3 regions of the Bradyrhizobium sp. USDA 3364 genome follow, and region 2 is predicted to be linked to each of the others. Evidence: riboswitches for the same ligand, from Rfam matches in the RefSeq annotation. Region 2 holds a riboswitch; each other region holds the start of a gene.
What was found. Region 2 has a riboswitch for glycine ahead of ACVILL_RS38615 (D-amino acid dehydrogenase). Riboswitches for the same ligand answer to the same signal wherever they lie in the genome.
Positions count from the first base shown of each region.

Region 1: linked by a shared signal. The riboswitch ahead of ACVILL_RS05235 (recombinase family protein) and the one ahead of ACVILL_RS38615 (D-amino acid dehydrogenase) in region 2 are both predicted to bind glycine.
Region 3: linked by a shared signal. The riboswitch ahead of gcvT (glycine cleavage system aminomethyltransferase GcvT) and the one ahead of ACVILL_RS38615 (D-amino acid dehydrogenase) in region 2 are both predicted to bind glycine.

Region 1 is NZ_JBSRYG010000002.1:1,078,336-1,088,681, reverse strand. Features, by position in the region: gene ACVILL_RS05265 (acyl-CoA dehydrogenase family protein) at 1-314, shown strand, start outside; gene ACVILL_RS05260 (hypothetical protein) at 613-858, shown strand; gene ACVILL_RS05255 (HAL/PAL/TAL family ammonia-lyase) at 2,386-4,062, shown strand; gene ACVILL_RS05250 (IS3 family transposase) at 4,557-5,702, shown strand; gene ACVILL_RS05245 (IS66 family transposase) at 5,706-6,098, shown strand; gene ACVILL_RS05240 (M24 family metallopeptidase) at 6,821-7,990, shown strand; glycine riboswitch at 8,274-8,361, shown strand; gene ACVILL_RS05235 (recombinase family protein) at 8,545-10,346, shown strand, end outside.
Region 2 is NZ_JBSRYG010000002.1:8,159,279-8,169,624, forward strand. Features, by position in the region: gene ACVILL_RS38575 (hypothetical protein) at 1-696, opposite strand, end outside; gene ACVILL_RS38580 (zinc-finger domain-containing protein) at 932-1,177, shown strand; gene ACVILL_RS38585 (FAD-dependent monooxygenase) at 1,185-2,387, shown strand; gene ACVILL_RS38590 (twin-arginine translocation pathway signal) at 2,443-2,877, opposite strand; tRNA gene ACVILL_RS38595 (tRNA-Leu) at 3,102-3,188, shown strand; gene ACVILL_RS38600 (hypothetical protein) at 3,705-3,989, shown strand; gene ACVILL_RS38605 (ABC transporter substrate-binding protein) at 4,279-5,877, opposite strand; gene ACVILL_RS38610 (M20/M25/M40 family metallo-hydrolase) at 6,143-7,273, shown strand; glycine riboswitch at 7,365-7,471, shown strand; glycine riboswitch at 7,475-7,590, shown strand; gene ACVILL_RS38615 (D-amino acid dehydrogenase) at 7,661-9,022, shown strand; gene ACVILL_RS38620 (ABC transporter permease) at 9,182-10,123, shown strand; gene ACVILL_RS38625 (ABC transporter permease) at 10,127-10,346, shown strand, end outside.
Region 3 is NZ_JBSRYG010000002.1:8,336,685-8,347,030, forward strand. Features, by position in the region: gene ACVILL_RS39460 (alpha/beta hydrolase family protein) at 1-551, shown strand, start outside; gene ACVILL_RS39465 (NADP-dependent isocitrate dehydrogenase) at 759-1,973, shown strand; gene ACVILL_RS39470 (DUF3455 domain-containing protein) at 2,011-2,511, shown strand; gene ACVILL_RS39475 (cyclic nucleotide-gated ion channel) at 2,569-3,822, opposite strand; gene alaS (alanine--tRNA ligase) at 3,834-6,509, opposite strand; glycine riboswitch at 6,712-6,802, shown strand; gene gcvT (glycine cleavage system aminomethyltransferase GcvT) at 6,942-8,087, shown strand; gene gcvH (glycine cleavage system protein GcvH) at 8,102-8,467, shown strand; gene gcvP (aminomethyl-transferring glycine dehydrogenase) at 8,491-10,346, shown strand, end outside.

The DNA.
Region 1 (10,346 bases), 7.1 Mb from region 2:
AGTCGGAACTCCTGCACAGGCTCGCGGCCGGAGAATTCTTGATGAGCTCAGGGCTGGTTGAACCGGGTGGAGGCACTGACGTCTTCGGCCTGAAAACGCGCGCTGCGCTGGTGGGCGACGAGTGGGTGGTAAGCGGGCAGAAGCTCTACACCTCGCTTTTGGATGATGCCGATGCAATCCTGGTGCTCTGCCGCACTGAGTCCGCCGAGAGCACCAACCGCTCGCGGGGATTGTCCCCGGCGCTGACGCCCCGTGGCCGCCATTCTGGAAGGCGACGGCGACCTTGGATGTGGCGATGTGGTCAGGATCGTTGAGTACATGCGCCCCGAGGGCATTGAGAGTTATGCGGAAGCGGCGGCCGTGCGGCGAGAGTTGTTCGCCGGATATAAGCCGGTGGTCAATACGGTCCCGGTAAAAGCCTGCTCAGGCCGGACGCCTCATTGAGATCGAGGTGACCGCAGCGGGCGGCACCTGGCATTGCTCCTGGCACCATGTTCCTACCGTCGGTCGAGCCGGTGGACGACCAAGGGAACATCTGGGCGTCGGCGACCTCGCAGCCCAGACCAGGGTCGCGTACGCGAGCAACGTACGCGATGGCGGCATTCATCCGACTTGCTTAGCGCACAGGAACTCGCCATTCCGGTGAACTGGCGCTGCGTTCAGATCAGGCAGGGGCGCCTTTTGGTCGGTCGTCACCGTTCCGGCGCGCACCTGTTCTCCAACACGTCGCGCGTGATTGGGTCTATTCGAAAGCTACGCAATCATGAGCTCGATAATCTTGATCTGAGCCTCACCGATCCGATCGAACTGCACACCTTCGCTGCGAGCGAGCTGCGCGACCGCGCTCACGTCCAATAGCAGAAGGCCGTCGTTCTCGCCGTCGAACGCTTGGTTGTACTTCTCTAATTCCGATTGCTCCGCGTTCTGCGCGGCCGGAAGACCGGGGCCGCGGCGAGAACGTTACGCAAACGGTGTGCGATCTGAGACGACCCGCCTTATCCCGTCCACTGATAATGCTCTTGGTGATGTCGATCGCTTCTGAAGTTTCGCGTTGATAGCTTAACTAGTTGCGTCATGCAGCGCAAGCACACTAGGCCTTCAGCGGCTGCGGCACGATCTTGTGTCGATCGCACATGTCCGGCCAGAATGTGCGCTTCGCTGAACCGTTCGTCACAAGTAGGTTGCCTTGGTACTGGTCCAATACTGGCAGACAAGCGTCGATGAAGCGCTCTCCGGCGTCGTTAGCCTTGATCACCGTACGGCACGCTTAAATCGCAAGCGATGTTTCTATCCTGCGGTAATTGCGATGAGCGACGAAGTGCTCCGATCAAGCTAGTTGCTCACTACCGCAGCTGGACTGGCATGGACGTTATGTGTGATCGTTGAGGGGCAGCGTTGTGGCAATGTCTCCTAGGCGCTCGCAGCTTTCATGATCAGACCTTCCCTACCTGGAGGAGGGCCGGAACTAAGCGCCGGTTACAAGGCGACGCCGTCAGAGCGCACTGAGATCGCATTCGCCGAACTTGCGGATGGCCTTCTTCTCCGAATCCCCGATCGACAGACCTCTCGTCAAACTAAACACGCTACCGCCGATCTGACCGTCTTGCGCGACAACGCCTCGACACGCATGGCTGCCGCGCCTGTGCTAAAGGCACTCCGTCTTCCCGCCGGTCGTCAACGGACTATATAAAGCAAGACGCGACTTAGCAGGTGAAGTTGGGCTAGTCAAAACGCACTACGCCGAGAGCACGAAGTGCGCGACGAGAAGGAATGTTTCGACGGTACGTGGAGCGGAGCAATAAGTACTCCATCTGACCAAACACATCGTCGATCACAAGGCCGCGTACTTCGAACCAAAAGAATTTTGACGATCACCACGAACCGGCGCTGATCGATCGGATGAACAAGAAGGAGTCGACTACCCCATCGCGAAGAAGGAGCGCCCCAGCGTGAGCGATGTGGTCGACGTGATGGCCGCATTGCGCACGAAAGTCGACAAGGAGCGGGCGTCGATGCCGACTGAGAAGTGACTCAGATATTGCTGCCGATCGAGAGCAAGAGACCGAAGAATGTTATAGCCAAGGACACGGCGGCGAAACTGCGGCGGAAGTCTGCTACGTCGTGCGATCAGCCTAGCGGTCGTGGTCCCAAGCAAGCAGCGACCCAGCGAAAATACTGCAAGGTACGCGTCGGGCCAACTACCGGGATTAGGAGGTCGCCTAGGCTAGCCCCGTCGTCATATCCTCCGTACGATTTTGCTCGATTAGATGCGCGCCAGAGTGCAAGAGCCGCCAGCTCCGGGGCGAGCGGCGAATTGCGACAACATATTATATCTGGATTCGCGTCACTAATCGAGTTGCTACAAATGAAATGGAGTTGCTACAAATGAACGTGCGCGCTAAACCTGCCAGCGGGAATAACGAGTTTATGGTAATCGAATCGGTGGATGCCGCGCGTCGACGGGAAACACCTTTCGTCGTAAAGCTTAATGCAGATGTCAACCTTAATGACATTCACGACGTTGCCGTACATCGTCGCAAGGTTGACCTGGCACCCGCCGTGTTGGAGCTAGTGCAGAAGGGGCGGGCCCAGCTCGAAAATCTACTGACCTCAGGAAAGGTTATCTACGGCATCAATACGGGTTTCGGCGGCAACAGCAATCTCGTAATCTCTGACGATCTACTGGCGCTCCATCAAAGCAATCTCCTCAAGTTCCTATCAGCGGGAACCGGCGATTGCCTTGCAGAGGAACACGTGCGAGCAGCCCAATTTCTGACTCTGTTAGCTTTGGTTCGCGGCTGGTCTGCCGTGCGTCCTGAAATCGTGAGGAGTCTTCTTGAGCACATTAATCTAGGCGTCGTTCCAACTGTGCCGCGACATGGTTCTGTTGGCGCGAGCGGGGACTTGATTCCATCAAGTTACATCGCGAGCGCGCTTTGCGGGTGCGGTCGCGTCTGCTTTGCCGGACAAGAGATGAGCGCCAGTGAAGCATTATCTCGCGCTGGCATAACACCGGTTGAATTGCAAGCGAAGGAGGGGCTGGCTCTCGTCAATGGTACTCGAGCGATGACAGGCATCGGCGCTCTAACGGTGCAGCGAGTATGGATGACGTTTCGAGCTGCGCTCGGCGCGCTAGCCCTGGCAGTAGATGCATTGCATGCCTCGAGAGAACACTACGATGCTCGTATTCACGCTGCGAAAGGGCATCCAGGTCAAATTGCCGTCGCTGCGGCGCTTCGCGAGATGTTGGCGTGTAGGTCATCGTATACTTCTTCAGGTGTTCATAGGTCGAATGAAGCCACCGGGATCGTCCAGCTCGCGGAAGGCGTCCAAGAGATATATTCAATCCGGTGCGCGCCACAAATACTTGGCATTGTTCCGGAATCGCTGGGTGAGGCACGGATGGTGATCGAGCGTGAGGCGAGTTCAGTGAACGACAACCCATTGATAGATCCGGAGACTGGGGATGTCCTTCACGGCGGAAATTTTATGGGGCAGCATGTTTCCCGCATAATGGACGCGCTCAAGATTGATATTGCAACAGTCGGAAATCATATGCATGCCATCATGGCCCTTTTGATGGACAGCCGCTTTTCGCGAGGTCTCCCGAATTCGTTGAGTCCCCGGCTCGGCCTATATCAAGGCTTTAAGGGAGTGCAAATGTCGCATACCTCTCTCGTCGCGCATCTACGGCGTGAAAGTGCTCCAGCAAGCGTTCATACCTTGCCAACCGAACAGTTCAATCAGGACATCGTCAGCCTGGGACTGCACGCAGCGCTTGGCGCAGCGGAGATGGAGCTTAAATTGAGAGACGTCGTCGCGATGACGCTTTTGGCGGCCTGTCAGGCCGTTGACCTGCGATCCAATGGATCTGAACTGCCCTCTGCCTTGAGCCACTTGTATGAAGCGGTGAGGAAGATCAGCGCGCCATTGGTCGAAGATCGGGCGATGGACCGAGATATTGCCGCCATATCCTTCGCGATTGTGGAGGGCTTGTTGCCGCTTCCTCAATGTGAGCCGCCGCGGGACGCGCAGGGGGGCGGGAGAAGTGGTGAAATCTGAGAGAGTGTCACGGTGATGACCAATAGCACTGGGCCTTGGCCGTTGATATCCGTTGGTACGATTGACGTCACGCCATACCGCGAGGTGCAGGCGGTGACCGCCGTTTCGAAAGCTCATATTCGCTGACTCCGCGTCGGCACTGTTTGGGCAATAGGCTGTGGCTCATAGATGGTTGAATGATTGTTTGCAGTTCCGTTAAGTAGTGTTGAGGGGGACTGCGATGGGGCTTGCGCGGCGATGCCGCCATACCCTGATTGCGGCATTGAGCTCAGATTGAGGTTGGTCTCTCTGGGCGATTCCGCTCACGAACACATGGAGTCTCTTTGGAATCGCCCAAGACTAGGACATGTTTGCTTTCCAGAATCTCGCCTTGCATTAACGCATGTTCGTCGTGACCTGCCACTGAATATTTCCTCCAGAAGGAGTTAGAGTCCGGCCCGAAGAAGGACGGACAGATGAAGCGAGCACGGTTCACGGAAGAGCAGATTATTGCGGTGCTGAAGGAGCATGAGGCCGGGGCGAAGACGGCCGATCTGGCTCGCAAGCACGGGATCTCCGAGGCGACGATCTACAATTGGAAAGCCAAATTCGGCGGCATGGACGTTTCCGAGGCGAAGCGGTTGAGGGCCCTGGAGGAGGAGAACGGGAAGCTGAAGAAGCTTCTGGCCGAGCAGATGCTCGATGCAGCCGCACTTCGCGAGCTCCTTTCAAAAAATGGTAGGGCCCGCCGCCAAGCGCGCTGCTGTCGCGCATTTGCAGGCCGTCATGAGCCTGTCGGAACGGCGGGCCTGCTCGATCGTGGGTGCGGATCGGAGATGATCCGCTATCGCTCCAGCCGCCCGCCGGAGGCAGTTCTGCGTGGCCGATTGCGCGATCTCGCCAACGAGCGGCGGCGTTTCGGCTATCGCCGCCTGTTCGTCCTGCTGCGGCGGGAGGGCGAGCCATCGGGGATCAACCGGATCTACCGGCTTTATCGCGAGGAAGGGCTCACCGTCCGCAAGCGGCGGGCTCGCCGCAAGGCGGTTGGGACCCGGGCCCCGATCCTGGTCGAGGCCAAGCCCAATGTCCGCTGGTCGCTGGACTTCGTCCACGACCAGTTCGTCAATGGTCGACGCTTCCGCATCCTCAACGTCGTCGACGACGTCACCAAGGAATGCCTGGGCGCCATTCCTTACACGTCGATCTCGGGGCGGCGCGTGGCCCGCGAACTCACGGCAATCGTCGAGCGACGCCGCAAGCCAGGAATGATCGTGTCCGACCATGGCACCGAGTTCACCTGCAACGCCGTGCTGGCTTGGTGCAAGGACGCAGCCATCGATTGGCACTTCATCGCACCGGGAAAGCCCATGCAGAACGGCTTCGTCGAGAGCTTCAACGGCCGGATGCGCGATGAGCTACTCAACGAGATTCTGTTCTTCGATCTCGACGACGCCCGCGCCAAGATCACCAATTGGGTCGCCGACTACAATCTCCAGCGTCCCCACTCGTCGCTGAAATACCTGACCCCCGCGGCCTACGCCGCCCACCTCACCGCAACGGACGCTCGGCTGCGCAACCCCGACCAGCTCCGCCGATCGTCCGTTGCTCCACCCGCGCCACTTGGCGTACAAAACTCCGAGACTCTAATTGCCGCTGAATGAAAAATTCAGGGGCAGGTCAGAGGCGGTCAACATGCGCTCAATCACTGGGACGGGTTTACGCTGTTTCTCCTCGACGGCCGCGTCGAGATTTACTCCAACACGGTCGAGCGTTCAATGCGCCCGATCGCGATGGGAAGGCGCAACTCATCGTCTAGCGGCAGCGAGGGCGGCGCTGAAAGCCGGGCGATCCTAGCGTCAATGGGGAACATGGCAAAACTCTATGTTTTCGATCCGCAGGCCTGCTTGTGCGATGTGTTGCAGCGTATCGTTTCCCGGCGAACCAAGGGTCATCAGCTGCTCGCCTTCAGGATCAGAACAAATTGCCATCAACGGTGCAGCCCCTTACAGGGGGCAGCAAGCCAAGAACAAGTCCATGTCGCTGATGCGACAATTTAGTAACTTTGTCAGCTGCTCGTTCTTACTCAGAAAGCGGGATGGACGGGATCGCGTGTACAGGGAGCTCGCGACCTACGTGGCCGCAACGATGCCCGCTTCTCGGCCTCAAAGGGGTAGCGCAATCCGTCTAGTACTACGGCCTGCGCTCGCGCTATGAGCGACTGTAAGATTGCAGATGCTGACGAAACGGGAAGCGGCTGCGTGCTTCGACGCCTGCGAGACGACCTTAGGAGGTGGGCTGAACGTGGACTCGTCATCAAGCACGCGCTACAATCCGCGCTGCTGCCTACACGACTTACTCGCCTCGGATCCGCCGAGTGAGCAATGCAGTCGATGCAAATGCCTTGTCGGTCGCGCCGCCGCCCTTAAGACGGCAATCGTTCCAAAGCCTTCAACCGAAGCTGTCCCGGCGTTCGTTGCATCGCTATGCATACTGTTTCCTGACTCAGCGCGCCGACAGGAACCAACCATTGCGAGCCATTGATGCCCGTTGCCGGCGAGGCTCCCTTCAGGACCAGGCTCTTTGTTGATCCGACGCAAATTCCAAGTGTGCGGCAGCCTTCGTAAGGCTAATTATTTTGCCGTCGGTTGATGTGGGATCATATTCCGACGACCATTGCCTACATGGCGAGCCATCAAGCCTCTGGACTCAAAACTTGACGAATAGCAAAATAAAATATACAAAGTATATTCCTAAGGTCTTAGAATGAGGTGTTAGAGAGATGCTGAAGATCAAAGCGGCGGAGTATGAGACAAGGCTCAAGAGCCTTAAGCGCGTAATGGCCGAGCGATCAATCGACGCATTCTTGATTACCGACCAAGCCAACTTTGAGTACTTCTCCGGATACAAATCGATAACGTGGATATCAAAGGCTCGTCCGCTCGCGCTTCTTGTTCCAAGCTCTAGAAGTGGTGCTATCATTATATCCTCGGCCGCCGAGGCGCCGGCAATCCAACTTACTGAAGAGATGCCTTCCCGCATCGAGCACGTCGCCTATTCGGGATTCGTTCTAGCGTTTATCGAGGCGATTGTTGACCAATTGCGAGCCTGCAACGCGCGCCGACTCGCCCTGGATTATGGCTTTGAAAGCAGCGGGTTGGGCTCGCTGAACTTGCTCCATAAATGTAGAAGTAACTTCGCCGCGCTGGACCTGGTCGAGGGCGCCGAGGATATCTGGCAAATCCGCGTTGTTAAATCCCCGACCGAAATCCGTCAAAAGAAGGTTGCTCTGGAAGTGGCGACTTCCTCAATGCTTGAGTGCTTCCAAGAACTGCGTCTTGGAGTCACGGAGATCGAGTTTGCTCGGCATCTGACCATTAGGGCGATTGAGAAAGGGGCCAGCGCGGTCCCAATGCTTTCCGTGAAGTTTGGCAGAGGGAGCTTCCCTTCCCCCTTGCCGCCGACGGAGCGGGCACTAGCCGCAGACGACTTTATCTGGACGGATATGGGATGTCTTGTAGGAGGGAGCATCTCTGATGTTAACCGGATAGCTAAAGCCGGAAAGGTAACCGCAGAGGAACAGGCTCGTTATCACGAAGTCCGAAATATTACGCAGAAAACTATTACTGCATTTCGCGCCGGTATGACGACAGGAGAAGCATACAGCGTCTTCGAAGAAATCGCGCGCAACTCTTCTTTGGGCTTGCCGGGTCCGTTTACGGCCTTCTTTTCTCGTGTCGGGCACGGTTCTGGTTACAGCATTACCGAGCCTCCCTCAATCTCGCCAAGCTCTGAAGAGGTTCTTCGCGAGGGGATGATCATCCACGTTGAGCCGAAGTATTATCTAGAAGGCGGAGTTTATCAGACTGAAGAGGTCGCAGTAATAGGCATAGAGCATAGCGAGCTTTTGACTATCCCTGCGCCCGAGCGCCTTCCCGAAATCAAAATTTAGCGTCTCCGTGGCAATGGTGAGCACTCGCTGCCCGGTAAGCGCAAAAAAAAGAGCGCTTTCAATGCGGTGCGGGGCCGTTCCCGCTCAACCTCCCGATGAAATGATACTTGAAAAGTGATGTAGGTCCGCTGCTAACGCTAGCCTATTCAATGCTCTTTCTGAAATCCGCCAAGGGATTGGCGGTACTTGCGATTGTTTCACTATCGCTGCCCTATGGGCGTTTCCTCCCTAGACTGGCCGCCGGCCCAAAGGACTGGCGGCCCTCTTGCAACTGTCACACTGATTATCTGACGCTGGGAGAGATCGATTTAACGGTGCCGAAGGAGCAACCGTCCCAGGAAACTCTCAGGCAAAAGGACCACGTCAGTCGAAAACTCCGAAAAGAGATGCGCTCGCATCCGCCGACGGGATAACCTTCGAGCTGACCTGCCCCTAAATTTTTCATTCAGCGGCAATTAGAGTCTCGGAGTTTTGTACGCCAAGTGGCGCGGGTGGAGCAACGGACGATCGGCGGAGCTGGTCGGGGTTGCGTAGCCGAGCGTCGCCAATCGACAATGTCCCAAGTCACGGGGAATCTCGAAAGCCAGCGGCGGCAATATGACTTGGCGCAGGTCGCTGAAACCACCGGATTTAAGTCGGTGACGGTCATTGACGACGATCTTGGCCGCTCAGGTTCCGGCAGCACTCAGCGGCCGGGATTTGAGCGGCTTGTGGCGATGGTGTGCTCGGGCGATGTCGGTGCCGTCTATTGCATCGAGGCATCGCGGCTGGCGCGCAATGGACGCGACTGGCATCACTTGATCGACCTATGCGCCCTCGCCGGCGCGTTGGTCATCGATCCCGACGGCGTCTATGATCCGCGGCTTGTCAACGACCGCCTGCTTCTCGGACTGAAGGGGACGATGTCGGAGTATGAGCTGAGCCTGCTTCGTCAACGTGGAATCGCCGCTCGAGACTCCAAGGCCCAGCGCGGCGAGTACCGCTTCATGCTACCATCCGGATTTTGTTGGAGTGAACTCGGCAAGATCGAAATCGATCCCGACGAACATGTGGCGGGAGTGGTTCGACTCGTCTTCACGAAGTTCCGCGAGCTCGGCAGCGCCCGGCAGGTCTTTCTTTGGCTGCGCGCTGCCGACATCAAAATGCCTATGGTCCTGAGGAATGTTCAAATCTACAAGCTCAGCTGGAAAGCGCCGGCCTATCACACGGTGATGCAGATCCTGCACAATCCGCTCTATGCTGGCGCCTATGCGTTTGGCCGAATCGCTCAGAAGACACGGATCGTGGACGGTCGCGCCCGCAAGGTCAGCGGGTTCAAGAAGCCGCGGGAGGAATGGAATGTTCTCCTGCGCGACAATCATTCCGGCTATATCAGTTGGCAGGAGTATGAAGACAATCAGGCGCTGCTGCTGGAAAACGCGCACATGAAGAAGAACTGCTCGCGGAAATCGGCTCGCGGGGGATGCGCACTTCTGACCGGCTTGATGCGGTGCGGACGTTGCGGTCGGATGATGCGTGTGGTCTATGGCCAGGCCAAGGGGAATGCCCATCGCTATCAATGCCGCGGCGATGACGCCCATGTCGGCGCAGGCTTATGCATCGGCATCGGCGGAGTACGGATCGATCGTGCGGTCGCGCTGCAAATCCTCGAGGCTGTCTCCGATCGGGCTGTTGAAGCAGCGATATTGGCGTCCGACCAGATTGAGCGCTCGAGACATGAGATCATCGCCGCCGTCGAACGGGAGCTTGAGGTCGCACGCTACGAAGCGTCTCTTGCCGCACGCCGGTACGAGCTTGTGGATCCGGCGAAGCGTCACGTTGCCCGTGAACTTGAGGCGCGCTGGAATGGCGCATTGGAGCGGGTTGCCGAGCTTGAGGGTCGGATCAAGGAGCTGCGCGCCGCATCGGCGGAAAGTCCCAAGATCGACCGTGCCTTGCTTCTGCAACTTGCGTATGATCTGCCGCGGGTGTGGAACGCACCGTCCACGGACACACGCACCAAGCAGCGGCTGGTTCACATCGTAGTCCGAGAGATTGTTTGCGATCTCGATGAGGACACCAACGAGGCCGTTCTGCTCATTCACTGGACCGGCGGCCCGCACACGGAGGTTCGTGTTGCTCGCGTTAAGACGGGCCGATATCCGGGGGATATGGCGCCCACTGCCGTCGACGCACTTCGTAAGCTCGCTGGTCATTGGCCTGATCGAGAGCTCGCCGTGTCGCTCAATCGGATGCGCTGCAAGACCGGTGACGGCGAGACCTGGACGACTGTTCGCGTGCGGGAAATGCGCGAACGCTTGGGCTTGCCGGAATATGACCCCGCGTCATCCGACGGCAAAATGATCAGCCTCGCGAA
Region 2 (10,346 bases):
CGAGCCGGACGCGACCGCTTCGCGCAGCGCGGACCGGTCGACGACCTCGCGGGTCGAGCGTCCGGCCCATGCGATCATCCCCTCGCTCAGCCGTCCAGCCTTGCGCGTATCCTTGACCAGCGTCAGCCCGGCACGCAACGGCCCGGCACCGCCGACCGACACGTAGGTGGCCGCGGTCACGGCGAGCCCGGCGGCAGCAAGCCCGAGCACCAGCTGGTCGGTGTCCTCGCCCATCACGAGGTGCTTGCCCTCGCGCACGACGTCCCTGATATCGCCGAACACGAACAGGTCGCCGGCGACCGTGCCGGACAGGCTTGCGACATCGTCGGCATTGCCGGTCACGAGGCCGGTGGCGAAGCCCTTGGCAAAATGCGTCGCCGACGATTGCTCGGCGACGGCGTCGTTGACGCGCGTCGTGAGGTCGTCACCAAGCGCGATGTTCTTCTCGGCCGCAAGCGCGACGAAACTCGCCGCAAGGTCGGCATCTCCGGAGGCCAGCGCCGTCTCGATATTGTCCTCGATCAACGCCGGGTTGTTGCGCAGTAAGGAATTGAGCCTGATATCGGCGAGCGCGGCGGGATCGTCCCGCGCCGACAGCACGGTGCCGGCGTCACGGGCGTGCGGCCAAATTGCGGCGCCCATGGCAGCACTTACTGCCAGGCCAGCCACCGCAACGCTGAGGCGCACCCCATTCATTCAGCTCAAAACCTCTAGTTTTATTCGCCTTGGACATAGTGTGCCGCTTTTGCGACACAACGGCTCCGACCAAAGGAGGGCTTCTCTGGAACGACAAGATTGTGTCGAATTTGCATGAGCAAATGAGCCATCGGGGCTCTAGGAATCAACTGTTCCCGCCAGTATGGTGCGCGGCATTTCGCGATGCCGCATGCTGTTGATTGCGTACGCCCGTCGTTGCCACCAAGGTGAGAATATGTCCGACCACGTCGTCCCGCACTTCCATAACGATTCCGGTGTCTCGGTGATCGAAATCGGATCGCAGGAGTTCATGTGCGTCGGCGCCAACCCGCCGTTCGACCACCCGCACGTGTTCCTCGACCTCGGCAACGACAACGAGATCATCAGCCCGTACTGCTCGACGCTGTATCGCTTCGCGTCCGACCTCGCCGCCGGCGAAGCGCGGCCGCCGGAATGCGTGCTGAAAGACAAGGTCGCCTGACCGCTCCGTGGCGCTGACGCGAACCGTCATCGTTGCCGGCGCCGGAATCGGGGGACTGACGGCGTCGCTGACACTGGCGGCACAAGGCTTTCGCGTCGTCGTGCTGGAGAAGGCCGAACGGCTCGAGGAAGCCGGCGCCGGCATCCAGCTCTCGCCCAATGCCAGCCGCATCCTGGTCGAGCTCGGGCTCAAGGAACCGCTTGCGCGGCGCGCGGTCACGCCCGAGTCCGTCAACATCCTGAGCGCGCGGGCCGGTGGCGAGATCGCGCGAATGCCGCTCGGCCAGGCGGCCGAGTTCCGCGCCGGCGCGCCCTATTGGGTGATCCACCGCGCCGATCTGCAGGCCGCGCTGCAGGCCGCCGTCAACGACCATCCCGACATCGATCTGCGGCTCGGCTGCCAGTTCGAGGACGTGACCAAGCACGCCAAGGGCCTCACGGTCGTGCAGCGCCGCGGCAATGCCCGGCAGGAGGAATTGGCGGTTGCGCTGATCGGCGCCGACGGTATCTGGTCGTCGGTGCGCGGGCATCTGTTTCCGGATGTGCAGCCGCAATTCTCCGGCCTGATCGCCTGGCGCGGCACGCTCGACGCAACCGCTTTGCCGCGCGAATACACCGCGCCGCGCGTGCAGCTCTGGATGGGACCGGACGCCCATCTCGTCGCCTATCCGATCTCGGCCGGACGCCAGATCAACGTGGTCGCGATCGTGTCAGGCACCTGGAACCGGCCGGGCTGGAGCGCGCCCGGCGACATCAATGAGATCAAGGGCGCGTTCGCCACGGCGCGCTGGCCCGCGACGGCGCGAATGCTGATCGGTGCGGTCGACGGCTGGCGCAAATGGGCGCTGTTCACCCTGCCCGACATCGGCCGCTGGAGCGAAGGCGCGGTGACGCTGCTCGGCGATGCCGCGCATGCTATGCTGCCGTTTGCCGCGCAAGGCGCCGGCATGGCGATCGAGGATGCGGCCGTGCTCGCCAAGGCGTTGAGCGACTGCACCGGAGAAAACACCGCAGGCATTCCCGCCGCGCTGAAGCGCTACGCAAAAATGCGGCGCGCGCGCGTGCTCAAGGTGCAGCGCATGGCGCGGCAGCAGGGCCGCATCTATCATCTGGGGGGCGCCGCGGCGATCGCGCGCGATCTCGCGATCCGCGCCATCGGCCCAGAGCGCATGCTGGCGCGGCAGGACTGGATCTACGACTGGCGCGTCTGAGATTCGGCCGAACGCGCATGCGCGAACAGCGATTCGCGTCACCCGAAATACCTGTTCAGTGCACGAGACCTCGCGGCGCGCGCGGGCCCTTCGCCGCCGGCGTCGGAGCTGTGGGTGCTGCGGCCGCAGGGGTGTCCGGCGGGCTCTCATGGCACTTGCCTTTGCGCCAGGCCTCATCGGCAAGCTTCTGCTGCGAATGGATCGAGATCAGCTCGTTGCGATAGACCATCTCGGAGACCACGGTACCGCCGACGCCGGTCTCCGCCTTGGCCATCAATTTTTCCTGATCCGCCGCTCGGGCCTTGAGGCCCGTGCGCTCGGTCTCGAGCTGCTTGCAATCATACAGATCGTATTTGGCGGGATCGGCGAACGCCGACGGCACGGTATCGCCGATCTGCGCGCAGCCGGAAACGCCCGCAGCCGAGGCAAGCAGCACGAGAACGGCTGCCGCGCGCAACAGGTTTGGGCGGCGTGGGAAACGAACAGACATTCAGCTTTCTTAATCAGACAGTGTTGAGATTGCCTAAAGCAGCCGCCGGTGTCCGGATTGAGGCTCAATCGCGGCGGCGCGCTGCTTATCCCAACGCTCGGCCGGAGAGGCAAATGGATTTGCGGGCAGCCGCTTAAGCCTTTGAAAGCGCATCTGTTAGCAGCGGATAATGGCAATTCCACTCGGCCTCCAAACGCGCTAGAAATCGGCGCGCCTTGCGCAACGCGGACGTGGCGGAACTGGTAGACGCAAGGGACTTAAAATCCCTCGATGGCAACGTCGTGTGGGTTCGAGTCCCACCGCCCGCACCAGCCTTCGCTCGCTTTGCGAGCTACGGCTCGGCAAGCCAGTAAGACCCCATCGGAGCGAAGTGAGCGAAGGCTGCCGCGCCGAAGCCCAAGGGGCGACAGCGCGGTGCGTCAGTCGAACCCCAGTCCGATCCGCCTTTCCCGCTTCCAGATCACCCGGCTCGTGTGCCGCTCGCCGTCGACGGCGAGCACGAAGCGGTCGGGAAACCACAGCGGCGAGTTGACCTCGATGCAGGCGCCCAGGGGCGAGAGATTCCGGACTGTGCAGGGGATGGCTTCGTTGCCGAATTCGATCGCCCCCGACTTGAGGACGCGACGACGCGAGCCGCCACGCCACCCACGGCCTGAGCAGACCCGCGCGGTATCGCGATGCCCGCATCACCTCATCGTGTTTTGCGGCTGTGACTGGCTTCACACGCCGTGACCGCCACACGGTGTAGTCTTCCCGCGTTGGAAATTTCCGGCCGCACATTTTGCGGCCGTCGCATTTTGAAATCAATTTGGTCGGAGAGACCGGCAATGTCGATTGCAAGCGACGAGGCGCGCGATCACGGTGCGTCGATTCCCGAGCACGGCGACGACGCGGCTCATTGCAGCAACGGACTCAACGCGCAGAAATTCCGTGACGCGACGCCCGACGAGCGCGCGATCTACCGGCGCTGGATCCGCGGCGCGATCATGCTGTACGGATTGCTGGCGCTTGCGGCCGGCGCGGCGGTCTGGATGAACAGCGCCAGTGTCGGACAGACGCAGCTCACCAGCCTGTCAAGCTCGAACAGCGCAAGACCAGGCCACGCGGATTAGCGGCGGCCGTCCCGGAACCAGTCGACTGCATCCTTGTTGTCATGCCGCAAATTGGAGCATGACGATGCCGAACGACTGTCCATCCGCGCAACGCACGACCGACCAACGCGATCAGCGCGAGAATCCGCACGGGGACCGCCCCTCCCCGCCGCAGAGCGCGCCGCAAAGCGGGCCGCCGCTTCACGGCGGGCTCGAACAGCTCCGCGACAGTCACACCTGACGAGCGACAGCGAAAATAAAAATGGCCGGGACAAATCCCGGCCATTTTGTTTTGCGTCAAGCCGCAAGCTTACTCGGACTTGTCGATGTTCCAGAAGATCGGCGTCGCCGGGCCGTCGAGCACACCGGTCAGCGACTTCCGCCACGCACTCGGAATCGTGTACTGGCCGAGCGGAATGTAGATCACCTGATCGTAGGCCTCGGTCTGGATCTCGGCTGCGATCTTCTTCTTGTCCTCGGCCGTGGCAGCGCGCGCGAACTTGTCACGCAGTTCCTCGATCTTCGGGTCTTCGGCCCAGCCGAACCAGCCGCCGTTCTTGCCGCGCCCCGTGATCGAGGCGTTGACGATCGGATCGGAGACGTCGGCCGCAACCCAGTTGGTGAAGAACATGTTCCAGCCGCCTTCCTTCGGCGACTTCTGGCTGGCGCGGTGGGTCACCACGGTCTGCCAGTCGGTGGCCTGCAGGTCGACCTTGAAGCCGGCCTCGCGCAACTGCTGCGCAGCCACAACCGGCTGGGCCTTCAGGGTTGTCACATCGCCCGGCGCCATGATCACGACGGGGGTGCCGTCATAGCCGGACGCGGCGAGCGCCTTCTTGGCTTCGGCCATGCCGTTCCCCTTCACCAGCGTTTCGGCGCCGACGTCGGTCTCCAGCGGCGTTCCGCACACAAAGAACGCACCGCAAATCTTCTGGTACTTGGCATTGCCGACCAGCGCGTCGAGCACGTCCTTCTGGTTCATCGCCATGAACGCAGCCCGGCGCACCTTCGGATTGTCGAACGGCGGATAGAGGAAGTTCATGCGACCGAGGGTCTGGAAGCCGAACTTGTTGAGGACGTCGATCTTGAGATCCGGATTGGCCTCGAGCACCGGAAGCATGTCGAACGGAAGGTTCTCCATGAAGTCGATGTCGCCGGACTGCAGCGCGTTCACCGCGGTCTGCGCGTCGGCCATCGTGACCCACTCGACGCGATCGACCTTGACGACCTTGCCGCCCGCGGTCCAGCTCGCCGGCTCCTTGCGCGGCACATAGTCCTTGTTCTTCTCATAAACTGCCTTCACACCCGGCTGGAATTCCGCCTGGACGAATTTGAACGGCCCGGAGCCGATCTGTTCCGGGATCGGCTTGTCCGGCGGCGTCTCGGCAAGACGCTTCGGCATCATGAACGGCACGCGCGACGACGGCTTGCCGATCGATTCCAGCACGAGGCCGTAAGGCTCCTTCAGCTTCATCGTGATGGTCTTGGCGTCGGTCGCCTCCAGGCTCGCGACGAAGTCCATCAGCTTCTGGCCCATGCCGTCGACCTTGCCCCAGCGCTGCAGCGAGGCGACGCAGTCTTCCGCGGTGACCGGCGTCCCGTCGTGCCACTTCAGGCCGTCGCGCAGCGTGAACGTATAGGTCAGCTTGTCGTCGGAGACCTTCCAGTCCGCCATCTGCGGCTGGATCTTGAAGTTGGCATCCGTCGCCAGCAGCGTGTCATAGATCATGTAGCCATGATCGCGGGTGATGTAGGCCGTGGTCATGATCGGATCGATGACGCGCAGATCCGAATGCATCACCGCGGTGATGGTCTTGCCCGCGGCCATCGCCGGCGGCGCAAAAGACAGCGCAAACGCCGTTAACGCGGCCGCTAGCGTGCGGCGCTTCCAACGCGAGATAGGGAACATGCAATCTCTCCTGACGTGTAACTGGTCAAAGCCGGCTTATTCGTTATGCATGCCGTTCGTTATTTAGGCGAACTAACATGCTGTATGGCTTGTGAAATCGAGACTTGCACCAAGCGCAAAGCGCGTCAATCGGTTTCGGGCTGCATCGCACGTACACAAACGAATGAGGCGCCGCGCCAGATTTTGGCTTTACAAAATCGTCGACTGAGATTTTCGTGAGCACCGCCCGAAGCCGGCGCGGTCAGAACAACAAGAGAGAAAAACGATGAACCCAGCCAATCTCCCCTTTGATTCCGAAGCGATGCTGCAGGGTCTGCGCAGCTGGGTGGAATGCGAGAGCCCGACATGGGACGCGGCCGCGGTCGAGCGCATGCTCGATCTCGCCGCGCGCGAGATGGCGATCATGGGTGCGACGATCGAACGCATCGCCGGCCGCCAGGGTTTCGCAGGCTGCGTCCGCGCCCGCTTTCCGCATCCGAAGCAGGGCCAGCCCGGCATTTTGATCGCCGGCCACCTCGACACCGTGCATCCGGTCGGCACCATCGAGAAACTGAAGTGGCGGCGCGAAGGCAACAAGTGCTTCGGGCCCGGCATCTTCGACATGAAGGGCGGCAACTATCTGTCGATCGAGGCGATCCGGCAGTTGGCGCGCGCCGCCTTCACGACGCCGCTGCCGATCACCGTGCTGTTCACGCCCGATGAAGAGGTCGGCACGCCGTCGACCCGCGACATCATCGAGGCGGAAGCCGCGCGCAACAAATACGTGCTGGTGCCGGAGCCCGGCCGGCCGAACAACGGTGTCGTCACCGGCCGCTATGCGATCGCGCGCTTCAATCTGGAAGCCACCGGCAAGCCGAGCCATGCCGGCGCAACGCTGTCGTCAGGCCGCTCCGCGATCCGCGAAATGGCGCGGCAAATCATTGCCATTGACGGCATGACCACCGAGGACTGCACCTTCTCGGTCGGCATCGTGCATGGCGGCCAATGGGTCAATTGCGTCGCCACGACGTGCACCGGCGAAGCCCTCAGCATGGCCAAGCGCCAGGCCGATCTCGACCGCGGCGTCGAGCGCATGCTGGCGCTATCGGGCACCGCCAACGACGTGACATTCAAGGTGACGCGCGGCGTCACGCGCCCGGTGTGGGAGCCGGATGCCGGCACCATGGCGCTGTATGAAAAGGCAAAAGGCCTCGCGGCGGCGATGGGCCTCGATCTGCCGCATGGCAGCGCCGGCGGCGGATCGGACGGCAACTTCACCGGCGCGATGGGCATCCCCACACTCGACGGCCTCGGCGTTCGCGGCGCCGATGCGCATACGCTCAACGAGCATATCGAGGTCGACAGCCTCGCCGAGCGCGGCCGCCTGATGGCGGCGTTGCTCGCGACGCTGGATTGACATCGATTGCGCTGCACAACACGTTGGCACTGCCGGATCGAAATTTAGCCTTGTCCAATTTTGAGGCTTCGCCTACGGTCCGGCCGTCCAACGCGACGATGCGGGAGAGATCGGAGCGACAACATTCGTGTTGTCGGCTTCGGCGCCGACGGAGCAACCGCCCCGGAAACTCTCAGGCAAAAGGACCGTATCGTCAGGACGATCTGGAGAGAGACGAGCATGGCCGCACATCAAGGGCCGTGACGTCCACCGAAGGGGATAGTTCGCTTCCGGGCGTAGGCCCGATGCGGATCAAGCTCTCAGGTACCGTGACAGATGGGGCGTCGAAACGGCCGGTTTTCACCGGCGCTTCGGCGACTCTAACAACACGGGAGCCTGAAGACCATTATGCCTCACATTGCGATCATTGGCGCCGGCATCACCGGCGTGACGACGGCCTATGCCCTGCTCGAACGCGGCTACCGCGTGACTGTCCTCGACAGGCATCGCTACGCCGCAATGGAAACCTCGTTCGCCAATGGCGGACAGCTTTCCGCCAGCAACGCGGAAGTCTGGAACAGCGCCGCGACCATTCTCAAGGGACTGCGCTGGATGCTCCGCAGCGACGCGCCGCTGCTGATGAATCCGAAGCCGAGCTGGCACAAATATTCCTGGATCGGCGAGTTCGTCGGTGGCATCGCGCGCTACCGCGCCAACACCATCGAGACCACGAAACTCGCAATCGAAGCGCGCAAGCATCTGTTCTCGATCGCACAGCGCGAGAATATCGCCTTCGATCTCGAACGCCGCGGCATCCTGCACGTCTATCACGACAAGGCGGGCTTCGACGCCGGCCTGCGCGTCAACACGCTGCTGCAACAGGGCGGGCTCGACCGCCGGCCGGTCACGCCGGACGAAATCCGCACGATCGAACCCGCGCTGCAGACGACCTGCTATGGCGGCTTCTTCACGCCGTCGGACGCGACCGGCGATATCCACAAGTTCACGCGCGGCCTCGCCGACGCCTGCGTCCGCCGCGGCGCGGCCTTCGTCCACGAGGCTGACGTCGATACGATCGCGCGCGGCGATGACGGCTTCCGCATCGGCTGGACCGAAGCTGCTTCGCACGATGCCGGCGTCGCGACGCGGCACGAGTTGCAGGCGGACGGCATCGTGATTTGCGCCGGCGTGGCGAGCCGCCACTTCGCCGCCCTGCTCAACGATCGCGTCAACGTCTATCCGGTGAAGGGCTATTCGATCACGGTGCAGCTCGATGCACCGCAAAGCCGGGATGCCGCGCCGACCGTCAGCCTGCTCGACGAAGCCGCGAAGATCGTGACCAGCCGGCTCGGCGCCGACCGCTTCCGCGTCGCAGGCACCGCCGAGTTCAACGGCTTCAACCGCGATATCAGGGCCGACCGCATCCAGCCGCTGGTGGACTGGGTGCGGCATCATTTCCCCGGCATCGATACGTCGAAAGTGGTGCCCTGGGCAGGCCTGCGCCCGATGATGCCGAACATGATGCCGGTGGTTCGCGCCGGAGGGACTCCGGGCGTGTTCTACAACACCGGCCACGGCCATCTCGGCTGGACGCTGTCGGCCGCGACGGCGCAGATGGTCGCAGGGGCGATCGACGACTGGCGCGACCTCGATGCGCCGTCGATGGCGCCGACACTTGGTGTTGGGCTCGACCGCGTGCCCGCGAAATCTCGCAAAGCTGAAAGCAATCCACCTTCCAGTGGACTGCTTCGAACGTCATTGGAGGAATAATCGCACCATCAGGACTGATTAGCTGCACCGCAAAAACCGCAGCACCGATGGCATGGGACTTGCTGAAGTTCTACCGTGTGTCCGCTACCATCTGTGCTACGGTCCGGTGTGCAACGGTCCCGCTGGGGACTTCATCGGCCACAACCCAACGGATCCAATTTGCTCGGATATCTGCTTCGCCGCATCCTCGCCGCCATTCCCGTGATGGGCGTGGTGGCCCTGTTCGTATTCCTGTTGCTGCGGCTGACGCCGGGCGACCCCGCCGCGATTCTCGCCGGTGACAATGCGACGCCCGAACAGCTCGAACGCATCAGGACCTCGCTTGGTCTCAACGAGCCGATCTACATCCAGTTCTACACCTGGGTCGCCAAGCTGCTGCACGGCGACCTCGGCGTCTCCCTGATCTCGAACAAGCCGATCCTCGAGATGATCGGCCCGCGCCTCGAGCCGTCGATTTCGGTCGCGCTGGCCACCATCATCCTCTCGATCCTGGTTGCGGTGCCGCTCGGCGTGATCGCGGCGTGGAAGCACGGTACCTGGATCGACCGCTTCGTTATGGGTCTTTCGGTGCTCGGCTTCTCGGTACCGGTATTCGTGATCGGCTATGTGCTGATCCAGATCTTTGCGATCGACCTGCGCTGGGTCCCTGTGCAGGGCTTCAAGAGCATCTCGGCCGGATTCGGCCCGTTCTTCGAACGCATCATCCTGCCGACCTGCACCCTCTCCTTCATCTATGTCGCGCTGATCGCCCGCATGACGCGCGCCTCGATGCTCGACGTGCTGGGTGAGGATTACGTGCGTACCGCGCGCGCGAAGGGCATCGGCGAGACCGGCGTGCTGCTGCGCCATGCGCTGCGCAACGCCGCGGTTCCGGTCATCACCGTGATCGGTTCCGGTTTCGCGTTGCTGATCTCCGGCGTCGTCGTCACCGAGAGCGTATTCAACCTGCCCGGCATCGGCCGCCTCACCGTCGATGCGGTGCTGGCGCGCGATTATCCGGTGATCCAGGCGATGATCCTTTTGACGTCGGGCATCTATGTCGGCGTCAATCTGTTGATCGACGTTGCTTACACCCTGCTCGATCCTCGTATCCGGTACTAAGCGATGGCGATCGATACCCTCCCCGAATCCTCCATCCCCGTCACCCGGCCGTTCCGCGTCAAGTTCGGCTTCCTGACCTCGACGCCGATCATCGCGGTTGCGACGATCTGCCTCGCCCTCATCATCCTGATGGCGATCTTCGCGCCGCTGCTCGCGCCACACGATCCGTTGCTGCTGACGCCGGCGCAGCGGCTGAAACCGTCGAGCACGCAGTACCTGCTTG
Region 3 (10,346 bases), 180 kb from region 2:
AGCGCACCACGCGGAGCGGGCTGGTCGGTCAATCCGTCGTGATCGCGGTGGCCTCGGTTGCAGTGGGCTACGCGGCACTCTGGCTCGCCGACCTCGCGTTCAAGATCGACTTCAGGTTCTGGATCGTCGCACTCAAGTTGATGAGCGCGAAGCAATTCCTTATCTTCCTGATCTATCTGATTCCGTTCACGGCGTTTTTCGTCGTGGCGCTGCACGTGCTGCACCGGAATTTCTCGACCATGAGCGCGCCGCGCGGGGCGCTCTATCTGACCAACATCCTGGCGCTGACATCAGGCTTCATCGTGCTGCTGGTGCTGCAATACGGCACGCTGTGGCTCACGGGTAAGCTGTGCAACCCGCTGCCGGACCCCGGTTTCGTGCCGCTGTCGACCATCGTCGCGATCCAGTTCGTGCCGCTCTTGGCGATCATCGCGGTGATCGCGACCTTCACCTGGCGGCGCACCGGATCGAGCCTGCCCGGCGCCCTGATCTCGGGCCTGGTCGTGACCTGGTACATCGTGGCCGGGACCGCGACGCAGGTGCCATTCTAGAGGGGGTCTCTAGAGGGGAGCGCGTGAAGGAAAGCTGCCCGGGACAAGGATCGCGGGCCGCCGTCAGAATGGCGGTTCTCGATGAAAAGATGGGCTGAAAGTGCATACCCGGTCCGCTTCCGCCCGCCCCCGGGCGGTGCTATAGCGCAGGCGTATTTTCCACCCCCGCCGTCAAAAGCGCGCCGTTCCCAAGAGGGCCTCCCCGTCATGGCAAAAATCAAGGTATCCAACCCCGTCGTCGAGCTCGATGGCGACGAGATGACCCGGATCATCTGGCAGTACATCAAGGACAAGCTGATCAACCCGTTCCTGGATGTCGAACTGCTCTATTTCGATCTGGGCATGGAATACCGCGACGAAACCAATGACCAGGTGACCATCGACGCGGCCGAGGCCATCAAGAAGGTCGGCGTCGGCGTCAAATGCGCCACCATCACCCCCGACGAGGCCCGGGTGAAGGAGTTCGGCCTGAAGCAGATGTGGAAGTCGCCGAACGGCACCATCCGCAACATCCTCGGCGGCGTGATCTTCCGCGAGCCGATCATCTGCAAGAACGTGCCGCGCCTGGTTCCCGGCTGGACCAAGCCGATCATCATCGGCCGCCACGCCTATGGCGACCAGTACCGCGCCACCGACATCAAGTTCCCGGGCAAGGGCACGCTGTCGCTGAAGTTCGTCGGCGAGGACGGCACCGTGATCGAGAAGGAAGTGTTCAAGGCGCCCGGCGCCGGCGTCGCGATGGAGATGTACAATCTCGACGACTCGATCGTCGACTTTGCCCGCGCCTCGTTCAACTACGGCCTGATGCGCAACTATCCGGTCTATCTCTCGACCAAGAACACGATTCTGAAGGTCTATGACGGCCGCTTCAAGGACATCTTCCAGGAGGTGTTCGACCGCGAGTTCAAGAAGGAATTCGACGCCAAGGGCCTGACCTACGAGCACCGCCTGATCGACGACATGGTGGCCTCGGCGCTGAAATGGTCCGGCGGCTACGTCTGGGCCTGCAAGAACTACGACGGCGACGTGCAGTCCGACACCGTGGCCCAGGGTTACGGCTCGCTCGGCCTGATGACCTCGGTGCTGCTGACCCCGGACGGCAAGACGGTGGAAGCGGAGGCCGCCCACGGCACCGTGACCCGCCACTACCGCGAGCACCAGAAGGGCAAGGAGACCTCGACCAACTCGATCGCGTCGATCTTCGCCTGGACCCGTGGCCTCGCCCATCGCGCCAAGCTCGACAACAACCCGGAACTGGCGAAGTTCGCCTCCACCCTGGAGAAGGTCTGCGTCGCGACCGTCGAGGACGGCTACATGACCAAGGACCTCGCGCTCCTGGTCGGCGCCGATCAGCGCTGGCTCTCGACCACCGGATTCCTCGACAAGGTGTCCGACAACCTCGTGAAGGCGATAGCGGCCTGACGGCTGCCATCTTGGAATGACAGGTGCGAGCGTGACCATGGCCCTTGTCAGAGGCATTGCGCTCGCATCGTTCTTGCTCACGGGGTCGGCGGCGTCAGCTGCCGGTCCCCTGCCCGACGCCGTCACGGCGCCCGGCGAGTCCCCTGTTCTGACCGTCCATGCAGAGGGCGCCCAGGTCTATGAGTGCAAGCCGGTCACCGACGGCAAGCTCGCCTGGTCGTTCCGCGAACCGGTCGCCACCCTGATCGCCGATGGCCGCACCGTCGGCCGGCACTATGCCGGTCCGAACTGGGAGCATGTCGACGGCAGCGCCGTGACCGCCCGCACCGCCGGCAGCGCACCCGGCACCACCGCGGCCGACATTCCCTGGCTCAAGCTGGAGGTGATCTCCCATCGCGGCAACGGCCAGCTGTCCGGCGTCGCCACCGTGCAGCGGATCAACACCTCGGGCGGCGAGCTCAGCGGCGCCTGCGACAAGGCCGGTGCGTTGAAGAGCGCGGCGTACTCGGCGGATTACGTGTTCCTGCGCCGCGACTAGGCCAAGGCGTTTCCGAGCGAAGCGGGTACCGGTTCGCGTGATGAAAGCACCTCAAGACTAGTCGCGGATACCGCCGTCGGTCTCGCCCGGCGGCCCCTGGGTGATCTCGCCGGCGGCAAGGTCGCCGCCGGCCGTGAGCGGATCGGCAAGCCGCCCCTCCGCCGTCTCCCGGACATGCGCGGCGAGCGCCGGCATGCGCTCGATCAGGGCATGGAAGTCCTGGGCATCGAGCACCAGCAGCTTGGTCTTCCGCGTCGCCGTCACCGTGCCGGAGCGATTGGTCCGCCGCAGCAGCGCGATCTCGCCGAAGAACGTGCCGTCGGCGAGCCGGACGCGCTGGCTCGGCAGGTCGATCTCGACCTCGCCCGCGGTAATGAAATACATCGATGACGCCGCATCACCGCGCCGCACCAAGACCTCGCCGGCCTCGATGGTCTGCGACCGCAACAGGCGCATGATGTCGGCGATATCGGCAGCGTTTAGATGCGAGAACAGCGGCACCCGCGCCAGCATGCCCCAGGTCACGACGAAGTCGCGGCGCCGCACCTCGTCGGCGAATGCGGTCGAGATGATCGCGACCGGCAGCGCGATCATCGCGAAGCCGACCACGATCGCAACCACAGTGACGATCCGCCCGAGCGGCGTTACAGGGACGACGTCGCCGTAACCGACGGTGCCGAGCGTCACGATCGCCCACCACATCGCCTGCGGCATGGTGCCGAACTTGTCCGGCTGCACCTTGTGCTCGATGGCATAGAGCAGCGCGGCGAACAGCAGGACCGCGCCGGTCAGGATCACCACGCAGCCGAACAGCGTACGCCGCTCGGCATGCAGGGCTGCGAGCAGCGAGCGCATCGCGGTCGAGTAGCGCACCAGCTTCAGGAACGGCAGCATGCCGAACAGCACCAGCGCGGTCTTGTCGCCGATCGAAAGCACGATCGCTGACGGCAGAAAGGCGAGCAGGTCGATCACGCCGAGCGCGGAAAAGGCGTATTCGAGCCGCGCCTGCAACGGCGTCATGTCGCGCAAGGAGTGGCCGACCACGCTCCAGAGCCGCGCGGCATATTCCAGCGCGAAGGCGACGACCGCCGCGATTTCGACCGTGGTCAGCAGCCATCCGAACTGCGCGTCGATCTCGGGTACTGAGGCGAAGATCGCCGCCAGCACGTCGACGGCGATGATCGCGACGATGATCCCGGCAAACCGCGAGCCGCCCGAATGCGGCAGATCATCGCGCTCGAGCAGCTCGTAGAGACGGTCGCGCAGCCCGGGATCGCTGATCGTGGGCTTGAGCGGAGCCGTCGCCACGATCAGCCTCTCCGTCAGGCGGCGCCGGCCATTGCTTGTTCAATTGCGGACAGCGCGGCGTCCGCCTTGGCGCCGTCGGGCCCGCCGGCCTGCGCCATGTCGGGCCGGCCGCCGCCGCCCTTGCCGCCGAGCACCTCGGAGCCCCTGCGCACCAGCTCGACCGCATTGAAGCGTGAGGTCAGATCGGCGGTGACGCCGACCACAATGCCGGCCTTGCCGTCCTCGGTGACCCCGACGATCGCGACCACGCCGGAGCCGATCTGCTTCTTGCCGTCGTCGACGAGGCTCTTCAGATCCTTGGTCTCGACGCCCTCGACCGCGCGCGCGAGCAGCTTGACGTTGCCGACTTCGCGAACGGCTGAGGCTGCGCCGTTCGACGCACCGCCGCCGCCCATCGCGAGCTTCTTGCGGGCGTCAGACAGGTCGCGCTCGAGCTTCTTGCGCTCCTCCATCAGGGCGGCGATGCGCGCCGGCACGTCGTCGATCGTGGTGCGCAGCTCCAGCGCCGCGGTCTTGGCCAGTGCGATGGTGTCGTTGGCGTGCTTGCGCGCGTGATGCCCGGTCAGCGCCTCGATGCGGCGCACGCCGGACGCCACCGCGCCCTCGCTGGTCACCGAGATCATGCCGATGTCGCCGGTGCGGCGCACATGGGTGCCGCCGCAGAGCTCGACCGACCAGCCGAGCGCGTTCTGGCCGTGATCGCGGACGCCCCTGCCCATCGACACGACGCGGACCTCGTCGCCGTACTTCTCGCCGAACAGCGCGCGGGCGCCGGCCTCCCGGGCATCGTCGACGCCCATGATGCGGGTGGTGACCTCGTCATTTTCCAGCACGACATCGTTGGCGATGTCCTCGATCCGAGCGAGCTCTTCCGGCGTGATCTGCTTCGGATGCACGAAGTCGAAGCGCAGCCGGTCAGGCGTGACCAGCGAGCCGCGCTGGGCAATGTGATCGCCGAGCACCTGGCGCAGCGCCTCGTGCAACAGATGCGTCGCCGAATGGTTAGCGCGGATCGACGAACGCCTGGTGTGGTCGACCTCGAGCTGCAGCGCCGTGCCGACACTCAGCGTACCCTGCTCCACTTGGCCTAGATGCACGAACAGATCGCCGGCCTTCTTCTGCGTGTCGGTGACGCGGAACTTGACGCCCTCGCCGGTGAGGACACCGATGTCGCCGACCTGGCCCCCGGACTCGCCGTAGAACGGGGTCTGGTTCAGCACGATCGCGCCGCTCTCGCCGGCCTTCAGGCTCTCGACTTCGGCGCCATCCTTGATCAGCGCCGTCACCGCGCCTTCCGCGCTTTCGGTCTCGTAGCCGAGGAATTCGGTCGCGCCGAGCTTCTCGCGCAGCGGGAACCAGATCGCCTCGCTCGCCGCCTCGCCGGAGCCCGCCCAGGAGGCGCGCGCCTTGACGCGCTGCCGCTCCATCGCGTCGGTGAACGAAGCCTGGTCGACGCTGATGCCGCGCGACTTCAGCGCGTCCTGCGTCAGGTCCAGCGGGAAGCCGTAGGTGTCGTACAGCGTGAAGGCGGTGTCGCCGTCGAACATGTCGCCCTTCTTGAGGCCGGCGCTCTTCTCATCCAGAATCGAAAGACCGCGCGCCAGCGTCTTGCGGAAGCGCGCCTCCTCCAGCCGCAGCGTCTCCTCGATCAGCTTCTCCGCGCGCACCAGGTCCGGATAGGCCTGGCCCATCTCGCGGACCAGCGCCCAGACCAGGCGATGCATCAGCGGCTCGCTTGCACCCAGCAGCTGCGCATGGCGCATCGCACGGCGCATGATCCGGCGCAGCACATAGCCGCGGCCCTCGTTCGACGGCAGCACGCCGTCGGTGATCAGGAACGCCGACGAGCGCAGATGGTCCGCGATGACCCGGTACGATCCAACGTTCTGCTCGTTCGGACCGTGCCCGAGGGTCGACGCGGCGGCATCGATCAGGTTGCGGAACAGATCGGTCTCGAACACGCTCTCGACGCCCTGCAGGATGCAGGCCATGCGCTCCAGGCCCATGCCGGTGTCGATCGAGGGACGCGGCAGCGCCACGCGCTCCTCCTTCGTCACCTGCTCGTACTGCATGAACACCAGGTTCCAGAATTCGAGGAAGCGATCGCCGTCCTCTTCCGGGGTGCCCGGAGGTCCGCCCCAGATGTGCTCGCCGCGGTCGATGAAGATCTCGGAACATGGTCCGCACGGGCCGGTATCGCCCATCGCCCAGAAATTATCCGAGGTCGCGATGCGGATGATGCGGTCGTCCGAGAAGCCCGCGATCTTCTTCCAGTAGCCGGCCGCCTCGTCGTCGGTGTGGTAGACGGTGACGAGCAGCTTGTCCTTCTTGAGCCCGAAATCCTTGGTGATCAGATTCCAGGCGAGCTCGATCGCGCGCTCCTTGAAGTAGTCGCCGAACGAGAAGTTGCCGAGCATCTCGAAGAAGGTGAGATGGCGCGCGGTGTAGCCGACATTGTCGAGGTCGTTATGCTTGCCGCCGGCGCGCACGCATTTCTGCGACGTCGTGGCGCGCTGATAGCCGCGCTTCTCGACGCCGGTGAAGACGTTCTTGAACTGCACCATGCCGGCATTGGTGAACATCAGGGTCGGGTCGTTGCGCGGAACCAGCGGCGACGAGGCCACGATCTCGTGGCCGTTCTCCTTGAAGAAGTTCAGAAATGTCGACCTGATGTCGTTGACGCTGCTCATGTTCATCCAATCGGAAAAAGGGGCCGGCCAGCCGCAAAAAGGCGTCATTTTCCGGCCGAACGCTTTTAGACATTGCCAGCTGCGGTGTCCAGAAACTGTGCAGCCGGATCATGGGCTTGCCGCGGCAGCACAAAGCCCCGTGGGATAGTCGCTGCAGCTGCGTTGACAGTCTTGGTGGCGCCGTGTTTTCTACCTACGTATACCCCGTCACGTCGGGAGAGACCGGCCTTACCGCCGGCGCCGAAGGAGCAACCGCCCCGGAAACTCTCAGGCAAAAGGACCGCGTGACGTCTGACATCTGGAAAGAGGCGCTGGGGTCTTCCCCGATGCGTCCGCCGACGGGATAATACTCTCAGGCACAGCGACAGATGGGGCTTTCTGCAGGTTTCTCAAGGGGAAATAGGTCCCCGCGGGAACCGCGAGGGCCTTGTGATGCTTGCGCACGAAAACTCCCAGCTGAAACAGACCCCGCTGCACGCGCTGCATCTGGCACGCGGAGCCAAGATGGTGCCGTTCGCCGGCTACGACATGCCGGTGCAATACACCGCCGGCGTGCTGAAGGAGCATCTGCACACCCGCAAGGCAGCCGGCCTGTTCGACGTGTCCCACATGGGACAGCTCGTGCTGAAGGCCAGATCCGGCAAGGTCGCCGACGCCGCGCTCGCGCTGGAAGGGCTTGTGCCGCAGGACATTGTCGGCATCGCGCCGGGACGGCAGCGCTACGCGCAATTCACCAACAATGACGGCGGCCTGCTCGACGACCTGATGGTGGCGAATTTCGGCGACCACCTGTTCCTGGTGGTCAACGCCGCCTGCAAGGCCGAGGACGAGGCGCATCTGCGCGCGAATCTCTCGGATGCCTGCGAGATCGTGTCGCTGGCCGACCGCGCGCTGATCGCGCTGCAGGGCCCGAAAGCCGAAGCGGCACTGGCGAAACTTTGTGCAGATGTCGGTTCGATGAAATTCATGGACGCCGGCCCGCGCCGTGTCGCCGATATCGACTGCTTCGTCTCGCGCTCCGGCTATACTGGCGAGGACGGCTTTGAGATTTCGGTGCCTGCCGACAAGGCGGAAGCGCTGGTCACCGCGCTGCTCGACGATCCTGATGTGCTGCCGATCGGGCTTGGCGCGCGCGACAGCCTGCGGCTCGAAGCCGGGCTTTGTCTTTACGGCCACGACATCGACACCACGACGACGCCGGTCGAGGGCGCGCTGGAATGGTCGGTGCAGAAGGTCCGCCGTAGCGGCGGCGCCCGCGCCGGCGGCTTCCCGGGCGCCGACAAGATCCTCACCCAATTCGCGCAGGGCGCCTCGCGTCGCCGCGTCGGTCTCAGGCCGGAGGGCCGTGCGCCGGTGCGCGAAGGTGCCGGCCTGTTTGCCGATCCGACCTCGACCGAACAGATCGGCACCGTGACCTCGGGCGGCTTCGGCCCGAGCCTCAATGCACCGGTTGCGATGGGCTACCTGCCCACGTCCCTTTCCGCTCTCGACACCACCGTTTTCGCCGAGGTGCGCGGCCAGCGGCTGCCGCTGAAAGTCGCCGCCACGCCCTTCGTCCCCAATACCTACAAACGCTAAACGCGAGGATCTCCATGACGACGCTGTATACGTCCGACCACGAATGGCTCCGCATCGAGGGCGACGTCGCCACGATCGGGATCACCGACTACGCACAATCGCAGCTCGGCGACGTCGTGTTCGTCGAACTGCCCAAGGTCGGCCGCAGCCTGAAGAAGGCCGAGGCCGCCGCCGTCGTCGAATCCGTCAAGGCCGCCTCCGACGTCTATGCGCCGATCACCGGCGAGGTGGTCGAGGTCAACGAGGCGCTCGCCGCCGAGCCCGCTTTGGTCAATTCGGATGCCGGCGGCAAGGCCTGGTTCTTCAAGCTGAAGATTGCCGACAAGGGCGAGCTCGGCGGCCTGATGGACGAGGCCGCTTACGCCGCGCACACCGCCTAAAGGATTATCCCGAGGATCAACCGATGAACGCGCCCTTCAAGCCGATCAACGAAGCCGCCACCGATTTCGTCCGCCGACATGTCGGACCGTCACCGCGCGACGTCAACGCGATGCTGGAGACGGTCGGCGCCGCGAGCCTGCAGGCGCTGATGAACGAGACGCTGCCGGCGTCGATCCGCCAGAAGGCGCCGCTCGATCTCGGCCGCGCGCTGAGCGAGACCGAGGCGCTCGCGCATATGGGCGAGCTCGCTGCGCAGAACCAGGTGTTCACGTCGCTGATCGGCCAAGGCTATTCCGGCACCATCCTGCCCGCGGTAATCCAGCGCAACATCCTGGAGAACCCGGCCTGGTACACGGCGTACACGCCGTATCAGCCGGAGATCAGCCAGGGCCGACTCGAAGCCCTGTTCAACTTCCAGACCATGATCTGCGACCTCACCGGGCTCGACGTCGCCAACGCCTCGCTGCTCGACGAGGCGACCGCGGCGGCCGAAGCGATGGCGCTCGCCGAGCGCCACTCGCAGGTGAAGGCCAAGGTGTTCTTCGTCGACAAGGAGGTACATCCGCAGACGCTGGCGGTGATGCGCACGCGCGCAGCCCCCTTGGGCTGGGCGCTGCTGGTCGGCGATCCCCTGACCGAGCTCGACAACGCCGACGTGCTCGGCGCGCTGCTGCAGTATCCCGGAACGTCGGGCGCGGTGCGCGACCTCCGTCCGGCGATCGCATCGCTGCGCGCCAAGGGGGCGCTTGCGATCGTGGCCGCAGACCTGCTGTCGCTGACGCTGCTTGCCTCGCCTGGCGAGCTCGGCGCCGACATCGCGGTCGGCTCGGCGCAGCGGCTCGGCGTGCCGATGGGTTACGGCGGACCGCACGCCGCCTACATGGCGGTGCGCGACACGCTGAAGCGCTCGCTGCCCGGCCGCATCGTCGGCCTCTCGGTGGATTCACGCGGCGCGCCGGCCTATCGCCTCGCGCTGCAGACCCGCGAGCAGCATATCCGCCGCGAGAAGGCGACCTCCAACATCTGCACCGCGCAGGTGCTGCTCGCGGTGATCGCCTCGATGTATGCGGTCTATCACGGACCCGAGGGCCTCACCCACATCGCGCGCAGCGTGCATCGCCGCGCCACCGTGCTCGCCGCAGGCCTGCGCAAGCTCGGCTTCGCGCCGACCAGCGAGGCCTTCTTCGATACCGTGACGGTCGAGGCCGGCGCGAAGCAGATCGAGATCCTCTCCCGCGCGCAGACGGAGCGGATCAATCTGCGCATCGGCACAACCACGCTCGGCATCGCGCTCGACGAGACCACGACGCCGGAGACTGTGGAAGCTGTGTGGCGCGTGTTCGGCGGCAAGCTCAGCTATGCCGAGATCGAGGCGGCCGCACGCGAGGCGCTGCCGAAGGAGCTGCGGCGCACCAGCGCCTTCCTCACCCATCCGGTGTTCAACACGCATCGTTCTGAGACCGAACTCTTGCGCTACATGCGCAAGCTCAACGATCGCGACCTCGCGCTCGACCGCGCGATGATCCCGCTCGGCTCCTGTACGATGAAGCTCAACGCCACTACCGAGATGATCCCGCTGACCTGGCCGGCGTTCGGCAATCTGCATCCGTTCGCGCCGTCCGATCAGGCCAAGGGCTATCACGCGCTGTTCAAGCGGCTGGAGCAGTGGCTGTGCGACATCACCGGCTATGACGCGGTTTCGCTGCAACCGAACTCCGGCGCGCAGGGCGAATATGCCGGACTGCTTGCGATCCGGGGTTACCATCTCGCGCGCGGTGAACCACACCGCAAGATGTGCCTCATCCCCTCCTCCGCGCATGGCACCAACCCGGCCTCGGCCGCGATGGTCGGCATGGACGTCGTGGTTGTCGCGTGCGA